One region of the Priestia sp. YIM B13490 genome, then DNA from elsewhere that is predicted to be linked to it. Evidence: a T-box and tRNA genes for the amino acid it is inferred to sense, from the RefSeq annotation. Region 1 holds a T-box; the other holds one or more tRNA genes.
The links. A T-box is a leader RNA that pairs with one kind of tRNA and senses whether it is charged. The one in region 1 lies ahead of thrS (threonine--tRNA ligase), so its partner is inferred to be a tRNA-Thr.

Region 2: it has a tRNA-Thr gene. The T-box ahead of thrS (threonine--tRNA ligase) is inferred to sense a tRNA for this amino acid. The anticodon was not compared.

Annotation. Positions count from the first base shown of each region.
Region 1 is NZ_JBHZOT010000004.1:223,094-231,141, reverse strand. It holds gene ACFX4R_RS15530 (replication initiation and membrane attachment family protein) at 1-1,325, shown strand, start outside; gene dnaI (primosomal protein DnaI) at 1,358-2,290, shown strand; gene ytxC (sporulation protein YtxC) at 2,387-3,247, shown strand; T-box leader at 3,308-3,556, shown strand; gene thrS (threonine--tRNA ligase) at 3,601-5,559, shown strand; ribosomal protein L20 leader region at 5,731-5,853, shown strand; gene infC (translation initiation factor IF-3) at 5,923-6,426, shown strand; gene rpmI (50S ribosomal protein L35) at 6,448-6,648, shown strand; gene rplT (50S ribosomal protein L20) at 6,688-7,047, shown strand; gene ACFX4R_RS15495 (DUF1294 domain-containing protein) at 7,108-7,368, shown strand; gene ACFX4R_RS15490 (hypothetical protein) at 7,387-7,764, opposite strand; gene ACFX4R_RS15485 (dUTP diphosphatase) at 7,897-8,048, shown strand, end outside.
Region 2 is NZ_JBHZOT010000001.1:205,446-213,493, forward strand. It holds gene ACFX4R_RS01035 (DHA2 family efflux MFS transporter permease subunit) at 88-1,611, shown strand; gene ACFX4R_RS01040 (aromatic ring-hydroxylating oxygenase subunit alpha) at 1,646-2,698, opposite strand; tRNA gene ACFX4R_RS01045 (tRNA-Thr) at 2,909-2,981, shown strand; gene ACFX4R_RS01050 (ABC transporter ATP-binding protein) at 3,248-4,198, shown strand; gene ACFX4R_RS01055 (ABC transporter permease/substrate-binding protein) at 4,198-5,721, shown strand; gene ACFX4R_RS01060 (YwaF family protein) at 6,053-6,799, shown strand; gene ACFX4R_RS01065 (NAD(P)H-dependent oxidoreductase) at 6,940-7,458, shown strand; gene ACFX4R_RS01070 (hypothetical protein) at 7,487-7,852, opposite strand.

The DNA.
Region 1 (8,048 bases):
ATCAGCCGTTGGTGGGTACAACGTGCTTTGGTCTGTATATGACGTTATGGAGCGAGCTGGAACAAGATCGTTTATGGGGGAAAGAGTCTACGCATCATCATCTAATGTCAATGATGCAAATTAATTTGAAAGCTATTTACCATGAGCGGTTAAAATTAGAAGGCATTGGTTTGTTAAAAACATATATTAAGGAAGAAGATGATGTTCGTGTGTTCATTTATGAGCTCATTCCTCCTCTGACGCCCCATCAGTTTTTTAACGACGGCGTGTTAAATGTATATTTATATAACCGACTCGGAAAATCTATCTTTCAAAAAGTAAAAAATTATTTTTCAGATTCACTCGTCGATGAGCAATTGTTCAAAGATGTGACGCATTCATTTAACGATGTATTTAAATCAGTTAAAGCAACGGAGCTGGCTCCAAGTTTTCAGTCTGAAAGCAAGGATGTATTTTCTCCTGATGCTCAAACGGACTTTGTGGATTCCTCCAAACGCGCTTCTATTGAGATGAGCCCGGATTCCTTTGATTTTGATTTATTTTTAGCAGGTCTAACAGATTCAATGATTTCGAAAAGGTCTATTACATCTAAAGTAAAACAAGCGATTGAAAAGCTAGCCTTTTTATACGGTATCGATCCTCTTCAAATGAAAAATGTGGTGCTCGATTCGCTAAATGAGAACGATCAAGTTGATATTGAATTGCTTAGAAAAGCAGCACAGTCCTTTTACCAATTTGAAAATGGAGAAGCACTTCCAAATCTAAGCGAACAAATTCAGCCGCCTATGCTTCGTACCATGCAGGAAAAGCAGCCGCAGACAAAGGAAGAGCAGCTCATTCAACAGCTTGAAGTGACTTCTCCTCGACAGCTTTTGATCGAGTTTTCCGGGGGAGCAGAGCCTTCAAAAGCAGATTTGCAAATGATCGAAGAAGTGATGTTTAACCAAAAGCTTTCACCAGGGGTAGTAAATGTTCTAATTTACTACGTGATGCTGAGATCCGATATGAAATTATCTAAGAGCTATGTAGAGAAAATTGCTGGACACTGGGCGCGCAAAAAGGTACAAACTGTTCAAGATGCCATGAATTTAGCTAAAAATGAACAGAAAGAATATCAGAATTGGACCGAAGCAAAGCAAAATAAAAAAACGGCTGGACGAAAAATTGTGCGTAAAGAAATGGTGCCAGAGTGGCTGAGCGATGAAGAAAAAGAAGAGAAAAAGCAGCCTTCAAAAGAAGTGGACGGATTTGAAGAAGAAAAACGAAAGCTACAAGAAGAGCTCAAGCAGTTAGATCAAGAGCTAAAACAAAAGCATAAAGAATAAAAAGCAGGTATGATAGAGATGAGGTGAAAAAGATGAAGCCTATCAATGATTCACTAAATCAGTTAGTGAACAAAAAGGATTTTAAAGCACGCTTAGAAGCATTAAGAAACAGTATCCTGTCTAATCCTGAAGTCAAAACATTTTTGCAAGAGCATCGCCATGAGTTAGATGAGCAAATGGTTGACCGAGGTCTGATGAAGATGCATGAATTTATCGATCAAAGCAAATGCTGTGACAAGTGTCCTTCTCTGCAAAGCTGTGTCAACATGGTGAAAGGATACCACCCTCAGCTGGTTGTAAAAGGCCGTAATATTGATTTACAGTATGAACGCTGTCCTAGAAAAGTACAAGAAGATGAGCGAAAAGAACAAGAATCTTTTATTCAGTGTATGTACGTGCCTAAAGAAATTTTACAGGCAACAATGTCTGATATTGAAATTGAGCAGGGAAGATTTGAAGCCATTAAACTAGTAAGAGATTTTGTGCGAGAATATGAGCCGAATAAGAAAATGAAAGCTTTATATTTACATGGTTCGTTTGGTGTGGGGAAAACGTATTTTCTTGGAGCAATTGCCAATGCGTTAGCTGAAAAGAAAGTGAAATCTACCATTCTGTATGTCCCTGAGTTTTTACGTGAGTTAAAAGGTTCGTTTCAAGATCAAAGTTTCAATGAGAAAATAGAGTATGTCAAAAAAGTACCGGTTCTTATGCTTGATGATCTCGGAGCAGAATCCGTAACGAGCTGGATGCGAGACGATGTGCTCGGAACCATTTTACAATTCCGTATGCTCGAAAATTTGCCGACATTTTTCAGCTCGAATTTAAATTTTAAAGAGCTACAACATCATTTGACTTATACCCAAAGAGGCGAGCAGGAAGAGCTCAAAGCCGCTCGTGTCATGGAACGAATTAAGTCTCTAGCCATTCCTGTTGAAATGAATGGAGAGAATAAACGAAATAGATGAGCAGGTCGTTTTACATTTCTTGTAACGACTTGCTCATTTTTTTGCATGTTGCCCCATATACATTAATAAAGCGTGTCCAAAGGGGGGCTATGAGGAATGAAAATATTCTTTAAATATGTAGAAGACGCAGTCGTTGTATATGAGTCTTTATGCGCGAAGCGAAGCGCTTTATCATATGGTTCACAGTGCTTGAAGCTGGTGAATAATCAGCTTTTAGTCATTGATGAGACATACAATAGAGAGGCCATTTTACAAGACATGGTGATACCGGTATTAACCCACGTAATTTTAAAAAAGAAAGAAAAAAAGATGATGGTAAACATATTAAAAGAACAATTTTTCTATTCAGAAGAGGAAGAGCAAGATTTGCTGCTTCAAATTATGGGGGGGATTATGGAAGGAGAGAGAGGCGAAATTCCGCAAAAAACATTTTCTCTTCCAAGAGAATTACTTATCCGCCAGGCTCTTCAAGACTTCTTCATTCATAATGTAACATTCACCTTTGAGTCTTTTCTCCAATTCCGTTTAAAAGAATATCAAGAGCGGCTGCGCTATTATGCCGAGCTGGCGATTGATGAATATAAGCTTGAACAAGACTATCAAATTCTTATTCATCAGCTGCGTCAAGCAGCTAATGAAAGACAGTCATCTACAGGTAACGTATATGTAATGCACTTGAACAAAAACAAGTTTGTACTGTACGACCACAACAGTAGATATGTTCCTGAACGTGAATGTGCAGCTCTAGCAGAGGCCTTTTTATCTGAACAAGAATCATTATACATAGACTCAACTATTATCGCGCCTTTGCTAAGTTTATCTCCAGCTGCTATTCATCTGTATAGCGACCAGCATGATCATGATTTTGTTTATACCATTCAAAATATCTTCCAAGAAAAAGTTATGTTATACGAAAAAAATGAATTTCCGTTTGATCAAAAGCAAAATATAACGTGAAAGGTTGATTTCTATTTTGAAAATGAATATAATAAATGCATATTGAAAAACAGCTATATGTTACAAGTTATGATGAGGACATGAGTGTATATTTACGGTTTGTAGAGAGGGAGATCCAGGCTGAAAATCTCCTAACACGGAATATATTCTTACCACCTCTAAACTTCAGTAGTAAACGAGCAGAGCCTCTAGTAATTACTGACGGAATTTCCGTTATAAAACCTCGAGCCGCTTCGGGTTCTTTGGGTTATCCAAGATACGAAGAGGAAACAAGGGTGGTACCGCGTGTATACACAACTCGTCCCTTTTGATAAGGGACGAGTTTTTTGTTTTTACAAAAAGTTTATTCAGTTATGTTAAAGGAGTGGAAAGTTGTGTCAGAAGTAATCAAAATGACATTCCCTGATGGAGCTGTTAAAGAGTATCCAAAAGGATCATCAACAGAAGATATTGCGGTTTCTATTAGCCCGGGATTAAAGAAAAAAGCATTAGCAGGCAAAGTAAACGGCGAGCTGCTGGATTTACGTACGCCAATCGAAGAAGATGGCAGTCTTGAAATCATTACACAAGATGCTCCTGAAGCGCTTGAAATTATGCGTCACAGTACAGCGCATTTAATGGCTCAAGCAATCAAACGTTTATACAAAGATACAAAAGTACAGCTAGGTGTAGGGCCGGTTATCGAAAACGGTTTTTACTATGACATCGATATGGAAGAATCAATTACTCCTGAAGATTTAGGTAAAATTGAAAAAGAAATGAAAAAAATCGTTAATTCAAATATTGAAATTGAACGAAAAGAAGTTTCTCGTGAAGAAGCCATTCAACTTTTTAAAGAAGTTGGCGATGAACTGAAGCTTGAATTGATCGATGCGATTCCAGCAGGTGAAAAGGTTACGATTTACCAACAAGGCGAATTCTTTGACCTTTGCCGAGGCGTGCACGTGCCGTCAACAGGCAAAATTAAAGAATTTAAACTATTAAGCGTGGCGGGTGCTTATTGGCGCGGAGACAGCGATAATCAAATGCTGCAGCGTATTTACGGTACAGCATTCTTTACAAAAGCAGATTTAGACGAGCATCTTCGTCTTCTTGAAGAAGCAAAAGAACGTGATCACCGTAAACTTGGTAAAGAGCTAAACTTATTTACAAATTCTCAAAAAGTAGGACAAGGTCTGCCTTTATGGCTTCCAAAAGGTGCGACGATCCGCCGTATTATCGAGCGTTATATCGTAGATAAAGAAGTAAGCCTTGGTTATCAGCACGTTTACACTCCAGTGCTCGGAAGTGTAGAACTTTACAAAACGTCTGGTCACTGGGAGCACTACCAAGATGACATGTTCCCTGCAATGGAAATGGATAACGAAGACCTGGTTCTTCGTCCGATGAACTGTCCTCATCACATGATGGTTTACAAACAAGGTATTCACAGCTATCGTGAGCTTCCAATCCGTATTGCTGAGCTTGGAACGATGCACCGCTACGAAATGTCAGGAGCATTATCAGGACTTCAGCGTGTTCGAGGCATGACGCTAAATGATGCGCATATCTTCGTACGTCCCGACCAAATCAAAGAAGAATTTATTCGTGTAGTTCGCTTAGTTGAAGCGGTTTATAAAGATTTTGGATTTGAAAATTATTCATTCCGTCTATCTTACCGTGACCCTGCAGATACAGAAAAATACTTTGATGATGATGCAATGTGGGAAAAAGCACAAAGCATGTTAAAAGACGCAATGGATGAGCTTGACCTTGATTATTATGAAGCTGAAGGCGAAGCGGCATTCTACGGTCCAAAACTAGATGTTCAAGTTAAAACAGCTCTTGGTAAAGAAGAGACGCTATCTACGGTTCAATTGGATTTCTTACTTCCTGAACGATTTGATTTAACGTATGTAGGAGAAGACGGGAAACAACATCGACCGGTTGTTATTCACCGCGGCGTGGTGTCAACAATGGAACGTTTTGTAGCTTTCTTAATCGAAGAATACAAAGGAGCTTTCCCAACGTGGTTAGCACCTGTACAAGTTCAAGTGATTCCGGTATCACCTACCGTTCACCTTGAGTATGCAAAAGAAGTGCAAGAACAGCTGCAGCTGGCGGGTATTCGTGTGGAACTTGATTCTCGCGATGAGAAAATCGGCTATAAAATCCGTGAGGCTCAAATGCAAAAAATTCCTTATATGCTTGTTGTAGGGGATAAAGAAGTAGAAGATAAAGCAGTAAACGTACGTAAATACGGTGAGCAGAATTCAGAAACAGTGGACTTCCAAGCCTTTTTACAAAATGTAAAAGCAGAAGCATCTCGCTAATGAAAAAAGCAGAGAATTGAAATTCTCTGCTTTTTTATCTAACATTTATAAAAAACTGTTGCATAAATGTTTTTCCTTTGATACAATAATTTTTGTTGTGAAAAAAGAACGAAATCATTGACTTTTGTCTTTGTTGATACTATAATAGCTTAAGTAATTGAATACTTGTTTATACAGAAGAAGAAGCACCCGCTTCTCACCTGAGTGACGCATAAAGCAGTTAGCAGGTACATCGTATCTTAATTAAAACGATAGAAGTGTGGGTGCAGTATGTACTCACACTTTTTTGTGTGAGTTAATAATCGGTCTAAGCAAGCGTATTCGCTCATTAAACCTTGGAGGTGGCTACTTATTAGCAAGGACATGATGGTAAACGAGGGCATTCGAGCTCGCGAAGTTCGTCTAATTGATCAAAACGGTGAACAATTAGGAATTAAATCAAAAAATGAAGCATTAGAAATTGCTTCACGAGTAAATCTTGACTTAGTAATGGTTGCTGCAAATGCGAAACCGCCGGTATGTCGTATTATGGACTACGGTAAATTCCGCTATGAGCAACAACGTAAAGAAAGAGAAGCTCGTAAAAACCAAAAAGTTGTAAACTTAAAAGAAGTTCGTTTAAGTCCAACAATTGATGAACATGATTTTAACACTAAACTTCGTAACGCACGCAAGTTCCTTGAAAAAGGTGACAAAGTGAAAGCGTCTATTCGCTTTAAAGGTCGTGCCATTACTCATAAAGGGATTGGCCAAAAAGTACTTGAACGTTTTTCACAAGCTTGCGAAGATGTAAGTTCAGTTGAATCGGCTCCTAAAATGGAAGGCCGCAGCATGTTCTTAGTCTTGGCACCTAAAAACGAAAAGTAATAGAACGAGGAGGAACACCCCATGCCAAAAATGAAAACACATCGTGGCGCTGCAAAGCGTTTCAAAAAGACTGGAAGCGGTAAATTAAAACGTGCTCGTGCTTACACAAGCCATTTATTCGCTAACAAATCTACAAAACAAAAGCGTAAATTACGTAAAGGTTCTTTAGTAAGCAAAGGTGACTTCAAACGTATCCGTCACTTATTAGATAACATTAAGTAATTTGGGTTGAGATAGAAACAATACAGGAGGTAAACAATTATGCCACGCGTAAAAGGCGGTACAGTAACACGCAAACGTCGTAAAAAAGTTTTAAAATTAGCTAAAGGTTTCTTCGGTTCGAAGCATAGATTATATAAAGTTGCTAATCAGCAAGTTATGAAATCTCACATGTATGCTTATCGTGACCGTCGTCAGAAAAAACGTGACTTCCGTAAATTATGGATCACACGTATTAATGCAGCTGCTCGTATGAACGGTCTTTCTTACAGCCGTTTAATGCACGGTTTAAAATTAGCAGGTATTGAAGTTAACCGCAAAATGCTTGCTGACTTAGCTGTAGCTGATGAAAAAGCATTTGCTGAATTAGCAACTGCTGCTAAAAAAGGCTTAGATAAGTAATGAATATAAAGTCTCGTCATCTTTAGATGATGAGGCTTTTTTGCTATCGGAGGACATATCATGAATGAACTGCTGCTTACCTATTTTATTGTTATTAATATAGTAGGGGTAGGAATGATGTATAGAGATAAACAAAAAGCGAAAAGACATGAGTGGAGAATTGCCGAAAGCACACTGTGGACGGTAGCTGCTATCGGAGGAGCTCTTGGAGGACTAATTGGTATGTATTGCTATCGTCATAAAACGAAGCACACATCGTTTACAGTAGGTTTTCCTATTCTTGCTGCTCTTGATTTACTTTTCTTTTTTGTTATCAGCTGAGCACAAATGATGTTGTGCTCAGTGTAAAAATTCTCGAACGGGGCTTTTCCAGCGAATAGGAGCATTTGGATACATGTCGTGTACGTGGCTTTCCAGTAGCTTGAAATCTTGCTTTTGCAGTTCATGTAATCGAGATGGATCTGTTAACACCATTGTAATTGACAAAGATTCTGGTTCATTGGGATTGCTGTATTTTTCTCCTTCAAATAAAATACCTTTATACGTTAGTAGAAAATTTTTGCGGATATTCGTTTTTTCGTCAACGACAAAAAATTGCTGATGTTCCTGAGCTGCTACAAGCTTCCGCTTTGGACTGCGAAAATGCTGAACCAGCTTTAATAGTGTGTAAGCAACAAGCGCGAAAATGAACACGCGAACGATAACAATAACAAACATAACGCTCCCTCCTTTACAAGGCACAGTTTTCTTACTTTACGTTCGAGTTTCTAAAAAGTTTCATGATTTTTGATATAATTTCTTTATTGGTTTAAAAAGAAGAAGATATACATAATTACAGGAGTGATTACATTGAATTTACAACAGCTATTTACCATGCAGCGCCAGCTGGATCAGCATATAGAGGATAAGCATGAGCTTCATAAGGAAGATTTGATTCCGAGAAAGCTTTTAGCACTGCTTGTCGAAATGGGAGAGCTGGCAAACGAAACGCGCTGCTTCAA
Region 2 (8,048 bases), on a different contig from region 1:
CTTGCATAAATTGAACTCACAGTATAATATACTCTATGTAGAACATGTGTCTAAAAAAATGAACTTGAAGTATAAGGAGGTACAATAATGAGTCAATCGATAAATCAAATGGAAAAGCCCCCTTATGGCATAATTGCTATTTTGTTAATTGGCGCTTTTATTTCATTGTTGAATGAAACGTTATTAAATGTGGCGCTTCCGTCTATTATGAAAGACTTAGATGTGACAACGTCAACTGTCCAGTGGCTTTCTACTGGTTATATGTTAGTGAATGGTATTATGATTCCAACTACCGCTTTTTTAATTCAGCGCTATTCTGTCAGAGGCTTATTTTTAACGGCTATGACTTTATTTACAGCGGGAACAATACTTGCGGGTGCTTCGCCCGTATTTTCGGTCTTGTTAACCGCTCGTATTATTCAAGCATCAGGCGCAGCCATTATGATGCCGCTTTTAATGAACGTATTGCTCACAAGTTTCCCATTAGAAAAACGCGGAGCTGCGATGGGGATTTTCGGTTTAGTTATGATTTTTGCTCCGGCAATTGGCCCTACCTTATCAGGATGGCTAATTGAACACTATGAGTGGAGAATGCTGTTCCACCTTGTTACGCCAATCGCGGCAATTGTATTAATAGGCGCTTTCTTCCTATTAAAAGACAAAAAAGAAAAAGTGGAAATCAATCTGGATTTCCTATCGCTTGTGTTATCTACAATTGGATTTGGGGGACTTCTATACGGATTTAGCTCAGCAGGGGATAAAGGCTGGGATTCTGTGGAAGTATACGGCACCATTATCGTAGGAGCCGTTGCGCTGATTTTATTTATTACGCGTCAGTTCAAGCTTAAAACACCTATGCTTGAATTCCGCATTTTTAAATATCCAATGTTTGCTTTATCATCAACGATTTCAATGGTGATTACAATGGCATTATTCTCAGCCATGCTGCTAATGCCAATTTATGTTCAAACGGTACGAGGCATTTCTCCGCTTCACTCAGGATTACTAATGCTTCCGGGTGCGCTACTCATGGGTGTGATGTCTCCGATTACCGGAAAATTATTTGATAAATTCGGAGCGCGTGCACTGGCTGTAACGGGTCTAACGATTACAGCCGTTACGACGTATTTCTTCAGTAACTTAGAGCTTGATACGACATATACAACGCTCATTACGCTTTACACGCTTCGCATGTTCGGAATGTCTATGGTGATGATGCCGGTTATGACAAACGGATTAAATCAGCTGCCGCAGCGCTTTAATCCGCATGGTACTGCGATGAATAACACGCTTCAACAAGTATCGGGAGCTATTGGTTCGGCTCTTTTAGTAACGGTGATGTCAAATCGTACAGCTACGCATGCAAAAGAGCTTGCTCAAGATGCAATGAGCGGAGCAGGAGCAGCGAATGCAACGGCAGCCGGGGCAGCTCAAATGAAAGAACAAATTGGGATGCAGGCAATGGTACAAGGAATTAACGATGCGTTTGCCGTCTCAGTAGTACTAGTGGTGGTTGCTTTAATTCTTTCATTGTTTATGAAACGCGCCACGCCGGCAAGTGAAGATGAAGTGATAAAGGAAAAAGCAGGACGCGAGCAGTTTGCTAAATAAAAAAGAAATCCCCGCTGAAACAGCGGGGATTTCTTTAGCTTGTATATCTAAAGCTTAAGCCCATTTTCTTTAATAATTTCCGGTAGCCGATGGACGTTTGATCAGCCATAATATGCGCTTCCATCTGCAGGTCTAAAGGCAAGTCTTCAGGCTTTTGGTTTTCAACCATTTCACGGTCTTCGTCAAAGACGCGAAGGTTAAAGTCATACACACCTTCAACGGGAGAATCTTTGTCAAAGTTTCGAGCGATTGGTGCGAATAAACGTGTTTCGCGGGCTGAAATAGGAGAGACTGCATTCATAATCCACAGTTCTGCGCCTTCTGGGAAGTATACTTTTAGCGTAGCTGTAAACGGCGGATAAACATCAAAGACGCGAAGCCATTTAAAATCAGGTGGATTTAAATGCTGCTGTTCTTTGGAATAATTGCTCACGGTGCTCGTATATTCTACATGAAGCCCATACTCTGTATCGCTTACTTTATATTTAGGCACAAAGGCGTTGTTTCGATCACCAAATGTGTCTGTGTGAACCCAAGCAAAATGAGCTACGTCTAAAAAGCCTTCCATTTGACGACCGGCCGAACCCATGATATCAAAGCTCGGACAAACAATTTGCTGAAAATCAGGGTCCTCCCACGCATCGAAGTAAGGCAGGTTATCTTGTTCTCCTGTCAGGGAAGTCCACACTAATCCAAATCGTTCAATAACTGGATAGACGGCCATACACAAGCGGGGAGAAATATTGGCATCAGGGTGAGCTGGAATCGACGTGCATGCACCGTCCGTTGCATAGCGGAAGCCGTGGTAAGGACAGACAATTTCATCATCTTCCACCCAGCCCATGCTAAGAGGGGTGCCTCGGTGAACGCATAAATCACGAGCCGCCACTACTTTGTGTGTGGTACGGTATAGAACTAGATTTACATCTAGCAGTTTTACGGACGTTGGTTTCTCTGTTACATCACTGCAGCGTGCGACGGGGTACCAATACTTAGCGAGCGTCGTCCAATCTTCCAGGCTGAACGTGCAGTCTCTTGGGTAGGGAGTTGCTGTTTTTGGTTTGGTCATGGTTGGTTGTTGTTCCATCTATTTTCTTCCCTTCTTTTGTAAGCTCTTTTACTAAGGGTAATATAAAAAAAGAAAATTCACACAATTTATGTAAGGAGTTCTAACATGAAATATGGAACTTTGTAGAAAGTGCGAATTTCAGAAGACGTAAATTAGAGAATATACCAATAAAAAAATTTAAAAAAGCGCTTCCTAAATAAATTTAAACGTGATATAATTTTCCAAGACGCTGGTGTAGCTCAGTAGGTAGAGCACTTGCATGGTAAGCAAGAGGTCGCAGGTTCGATCCCTGTCGCTAGCATACTAAAAAACCTTCTTTCTTGTTGAAAGAAGGTTTTTTTTATTTGTGTCGGCTTTAAAATTATTCTCCGAATTATTCTTTCCCTCCTTGTGAAAACTTTAACAGTTTGATAGCCTTATTAGGAGATTGTGAGAAAATATGCGTATCTTTTCCCCTGTGTCTTATGAATCATATTTAGAAATATTCTTAAAAGAATGTTTATTGCCTCTAAATATTGGGTACACGGAACTAGGGGTTAAATTTCAACAGGGAGTGTGAACGATAATTTGATTACGTTTAAGAATGTGTCAAAGCAATATCCAGACGGTACGACCGCCGTGAAAAATATTAATCTAGAAATTAAAGAAGGAGAGTTTTTCGTTTTAATTGGTCCGAGTGGGTGTGGGAAAACAACCACCTTAAAAATGATTAACCGTCTTCATGATATTACCGAAGGAGAACTATACATAAAAGATAAGCTCGTATCGGACCACAACATCCATGAGCTACGCTGGAACATTGGTTATGTTCTGCAGCAGATTGCTCTTTTTCCTCATATGACCATCGCTGAAAATATAGCCATTGTACCCGAGATGAAGCATTGGAAGAAAAACAAAATCAAAACGCGCATTGATGAACTGCTTACCTTGGTAGGACTAGACCCAAAGCAGTATCGAAACCGAAAGCCGTCTGAGCTCTCAGGTGGCCAGCAGCAACGTGTAGGTGTAGCACGTGCCCTCGCAGCTGATCCCCCCGTTATTTTAATGGACGAACCCTTTAGTGCCCTCGATCCGTTAAGCCGCGAACAGCTTCAGCAAGATGTTATTAGCTTAAAAGAAAAAATCAAAAAAACATTTGTGTTTGTTACGCACGATATGAGCGAAGCGATGACGCTTGGAGATCGTATCTGCCTGATGAAAGATGGGGAAATTGTTCAAGTTGGAACCCCGGAGGAATTCATCCAAAAGCCTAAAAATGAATTTGTAAAAACATTTATTGGAAATCAAGGCAATGCTTTATTTGAGACATTGGATATGTTTGTCAAAGAAAGTGAACAGCCAGACGTAGAACCTACTGAAGAGTTAGCTTCAACCGCCACTGTTCAGCAGGCAATGGACGCCCTTTACGACCATGAAGCAATAGCCGTGAAAAAAGGGAGCAAACGTATTGGCGTTGTAACGCGCAAAACTCTATTAGCGTTTCTTTCTGATAAAACGAAAGAAGGAGGAACGCTGTAATGAATGCACTAAGCACATTATTAGATCAACGAGGAGATGCACTGTTTCAAGCTCTTCTTGAACACATTCAAATTTCAGTACTGGCTCTTGTTATCGCCGTATTAATTTCAGTGCCGCTCGGACTGTACTTAACGAGGCATGACCGTATTGCTGAACCAATCATTGGCGTAACAGCCGTACTGCAAACCATTCCTTCACTCGCTTTATTAGGATTACTGATTCCTCTTGTCGGAATTGGAACCTTTCCCGCGGTTATTGCACTGTTTTTATATTCGCTTCTTCCTATTGTACGAAATACATATACCGGAATTAAAGAAGTGGACCCATCTTTAATTGAAGCATCCAAAGCCATGGGGATGAACTCGTGGAGACGATTAATTAAAGTAGAACTTCCTCTAGCACTTCCTGTCATTATGGCCGGAATTCGCACAGCGATGGTACTCATTATTGGCACAGCGACAATCGTGGCTCTTATCGGAGCGGGCGGACTCGGAAGCTTAATTTTGCTTGGTATTGACCGAAGCGATAATAGTTTGATTTTATTAGGAGCCATTCCAGCAGCATTATTAGCGCTTATTTTTGATGGAATTCTGCGAACGATTGAACACTCAGCTAAAAAAGGGTCCAAAAAACGCTCGTTTATTATGATCATCGTATTAATACTTATTCTTGTTTCTCCGTTTGCAGCGATGAGCGCAACAAAACCAGACCTTGTTATCGGAGGGAAAATTGGTGCAGAACAAGACATTTTAATTAATATGTACAAAGAATTAATTGAAGATCAAACCGATATGAAAGTAAATCTTCGTTCGTCGCTTGGGAAAACGGTATTTGTATTTGAGGCTCTGCGTAACAAGGAAATTGATTTGTACCCTGAATATACGGGTACAGCCATTGTGACGCATCTAAAGGAACAGCCGGACAGCAAAGATGAAACAGAGGTGTACAAGCAGGCAAAAGAAGGATTTCAAAAGAAATTCGGCCTTGTCTATTTAGATCCAATGAAGTTTAATAATACGTACACATTAACCGTAACAAAGGAATTTGCCAAAGAAAATAATCTAACAACTATTTCAGATTTGGCAAATGCAACAGATAAAGTAAAAGCAGGGTTTACGCTTGAGTTTAAAGATCGTGAAGACGGCTATGTAGGCGTTCAAAAAGAATATGGTCTTACCTTCCCGAATATTAAAACGATGGAGCCGAAGCTTCGCTATCGCGCTGTAGAAAAAGGCGATATTAACATGCTTGATGCTTACGCAACGGACCCTGAAATCAAACAGTTTGGTTTAAAAGTCTTAAAAGACGATCAGCAGTTCTTCCCTCCGTATCAAGGAGCGCCTGTGCTTCGTGAAGATACGCTAAAAGAGCACCCTGAGCTGAAAAAAATCTTAAATCAACTGGGCGGTAAAATCAGTGATGACGAAATGCGTGAAATGAACTATCAAGTAAATGCGAAAGGAAAAACAGCTGAAGAAGTTGCTCATCAATTCTTAGTGAAAAAAGGATTAATTAAAGAGTAAAAACGAAGAAAAAAGTTAGGACAACAGTATGTTAGTTGAAAGAAGATCCGAATGATGAATCGTTCGGATATTTTTATTTTAGTTGTTTCTAGCAGTTGATTGGAGGGCAACGCGAAGACTCCCGCGGAAAGAGAAGTCTTGCATGGAAATCAACTGAGGTGCAAGAAGTGATTCATGCTCGATTATTTACTCCATTCGTCCATCTTTAGATTGGCGTGATTTCGTTATGTCTCAATCTCTTTTTAATGCGAGAGAAGCATTAATGAAAATGAGGTCTTATGAACAAGCTAAAGGTACCAAATTTGTTTTCTGATGGAAGGAAGGCGCTTTTATGAATTCATTTTTTACGTGTCATCCTGTACAACATTCCTTTCAGCTTTTTTCAGTTGAACATCTTGTAACTTTAGCTATTATCGTGATCATAGGAGCATTTATTTTTTTGTGTCGAAAGCATCTGGGAAAAAAGAGGTTTGTGTTCATTTTGCTTTCACTCATTCTAATTGCTTCAGAAACAGCCTACCAGGCTTGGGAAATCGGATGTCATCGGTGGTCTGCTGAAACTTCCTTGCCTCTTCAGCTCAGTGATATAGTCGTGCTGCTGGCTGCTGTTATGCTGATAACCAAAAACAGGTTTCTTTTTTATTTTGTGTACTTCGCAGGAATCAGCAGCTCTGTTCAAGCGATGATTACCCCGGACCTTGGCGGCTATGCGTATGCCCAGTTTCGCTATGTGCAGTTTTATGTATCGCATGGCGGTGTGGTACTTGCTTGCTGTATGCTAATTGCTGTTTGCAGATATGAGCCGACGTTTCGTTCTTTGTGGGTAAGCGTAGTATTTGTTAATCTGTACGGGGGGGTTATCTATGTCATGAATCGTTTACTCCATGCGAATTATTTATACATGATGAAAAAGCCAGAGCACGCTTCCTTGCTGGATGTTCTTGGACCTCATCCTTGGTATTTAGTATGGATTGAAGGAATCATGATTCTTAGCTTTCTTGTCCTTTATCTGCCGTTTTGGGTACATAAAAAAATTAAAGGTGATAAAAGCAAAGTCAATTTTGTTGAAGCAAAATGATAATACTGGTAGTTTATAAGTGTAAACTAACTCGGATTTCTTGAAGGAAAAGGAAAGAATTACTGAACGAGCCGTGAGAGGCAAGCGTAAAAAATAGAAAAGAAAAAAGCAAGCACAGACATCAGAAGGAGAGTATCAAAATGAAAACACTGGTTATTTTAGCACACCCAAACTTAGCATCTTCTCGTATTAATAAAGCGTGGGCAGAGCGAGTAAAAAAAGAAGAGAATGTGTACGTTCATGATTTATACGCAAACTATCCCGATTTCAAAATTGATGTAGAAAAAGAGCAGGAGTTAGCTGTTCAATTCGATCGTATTGTTTTTCAATTTCCATTTTACTGGTACAGCTCACCAGCACTCTTAAAAGAGTGGCAAGATGTTGTCTTAACATACGGATGGGCTTATGGAAGCAAAGGTACTAAACTTCAGGGAAAAGAGTTTGTCGTAGCTACTTCAACAGGAGGCCCTGCAGAAGCTTATCAAGAAGGGGGATACAACCGTTATCCAATGAATCATCTGCTTCTTCCGTTTCAAGCTACGGCAAATTTAACAGGCATGAAGTTCCAAACGCCATTTTTATTTCAAGGAGCAGGCGGTGAGCTGAGCGACAAAGTCATTCAAGATAGTGCTGAAAGCTACGCTCAATTACTAAGGTAATAAAAAAAAGCTGCGTTAACGCGGCTTTTTAATTTACATTTGTTCGTGAAAAAGAAGTAAGCAGCTTTTGAGGAGCAATATCTAATCCTTCAATGAGTAATCCTGTCATAGCAGTTAGACTCCCGACTTCAAATGATTCCCCGGCTCTCCAAAATGCGGATTCACCTTGTTTGATATAAATTTTCAGTCCGTTATCGCCAGCTACCCAGCCTTCCCCGTGAACGACTAATAGAAGCTGTGGAATCGTAGCTTCTTGACGGGGAGTATAATCATTTTCTTGAAAAGATAAAAAGCTAATTTTGACATCTCCAGTATGAGAAAGCAATGGATTCACTTTATAGGTAGAATGAAGAAAGGAACGCTCTTCTTCAGATTGAAAACCATATAATTTCATACGTTCATCTCCTTGAATCAAAAATATAAAAAAGAAGTCCTTCTCCTTTCATATACGCATGTAGTAGAAAAAATAGAACTTCAAAGAAATAGCTGTTTCCTGGAAAATAGCTTCATTTTTTGTCGAAGCTCAAATTTTTTTGAAGGATAGGGAGGAAAAACAGAAGTTTTTTTGAATAGTATAAAAAAAGGTGTCC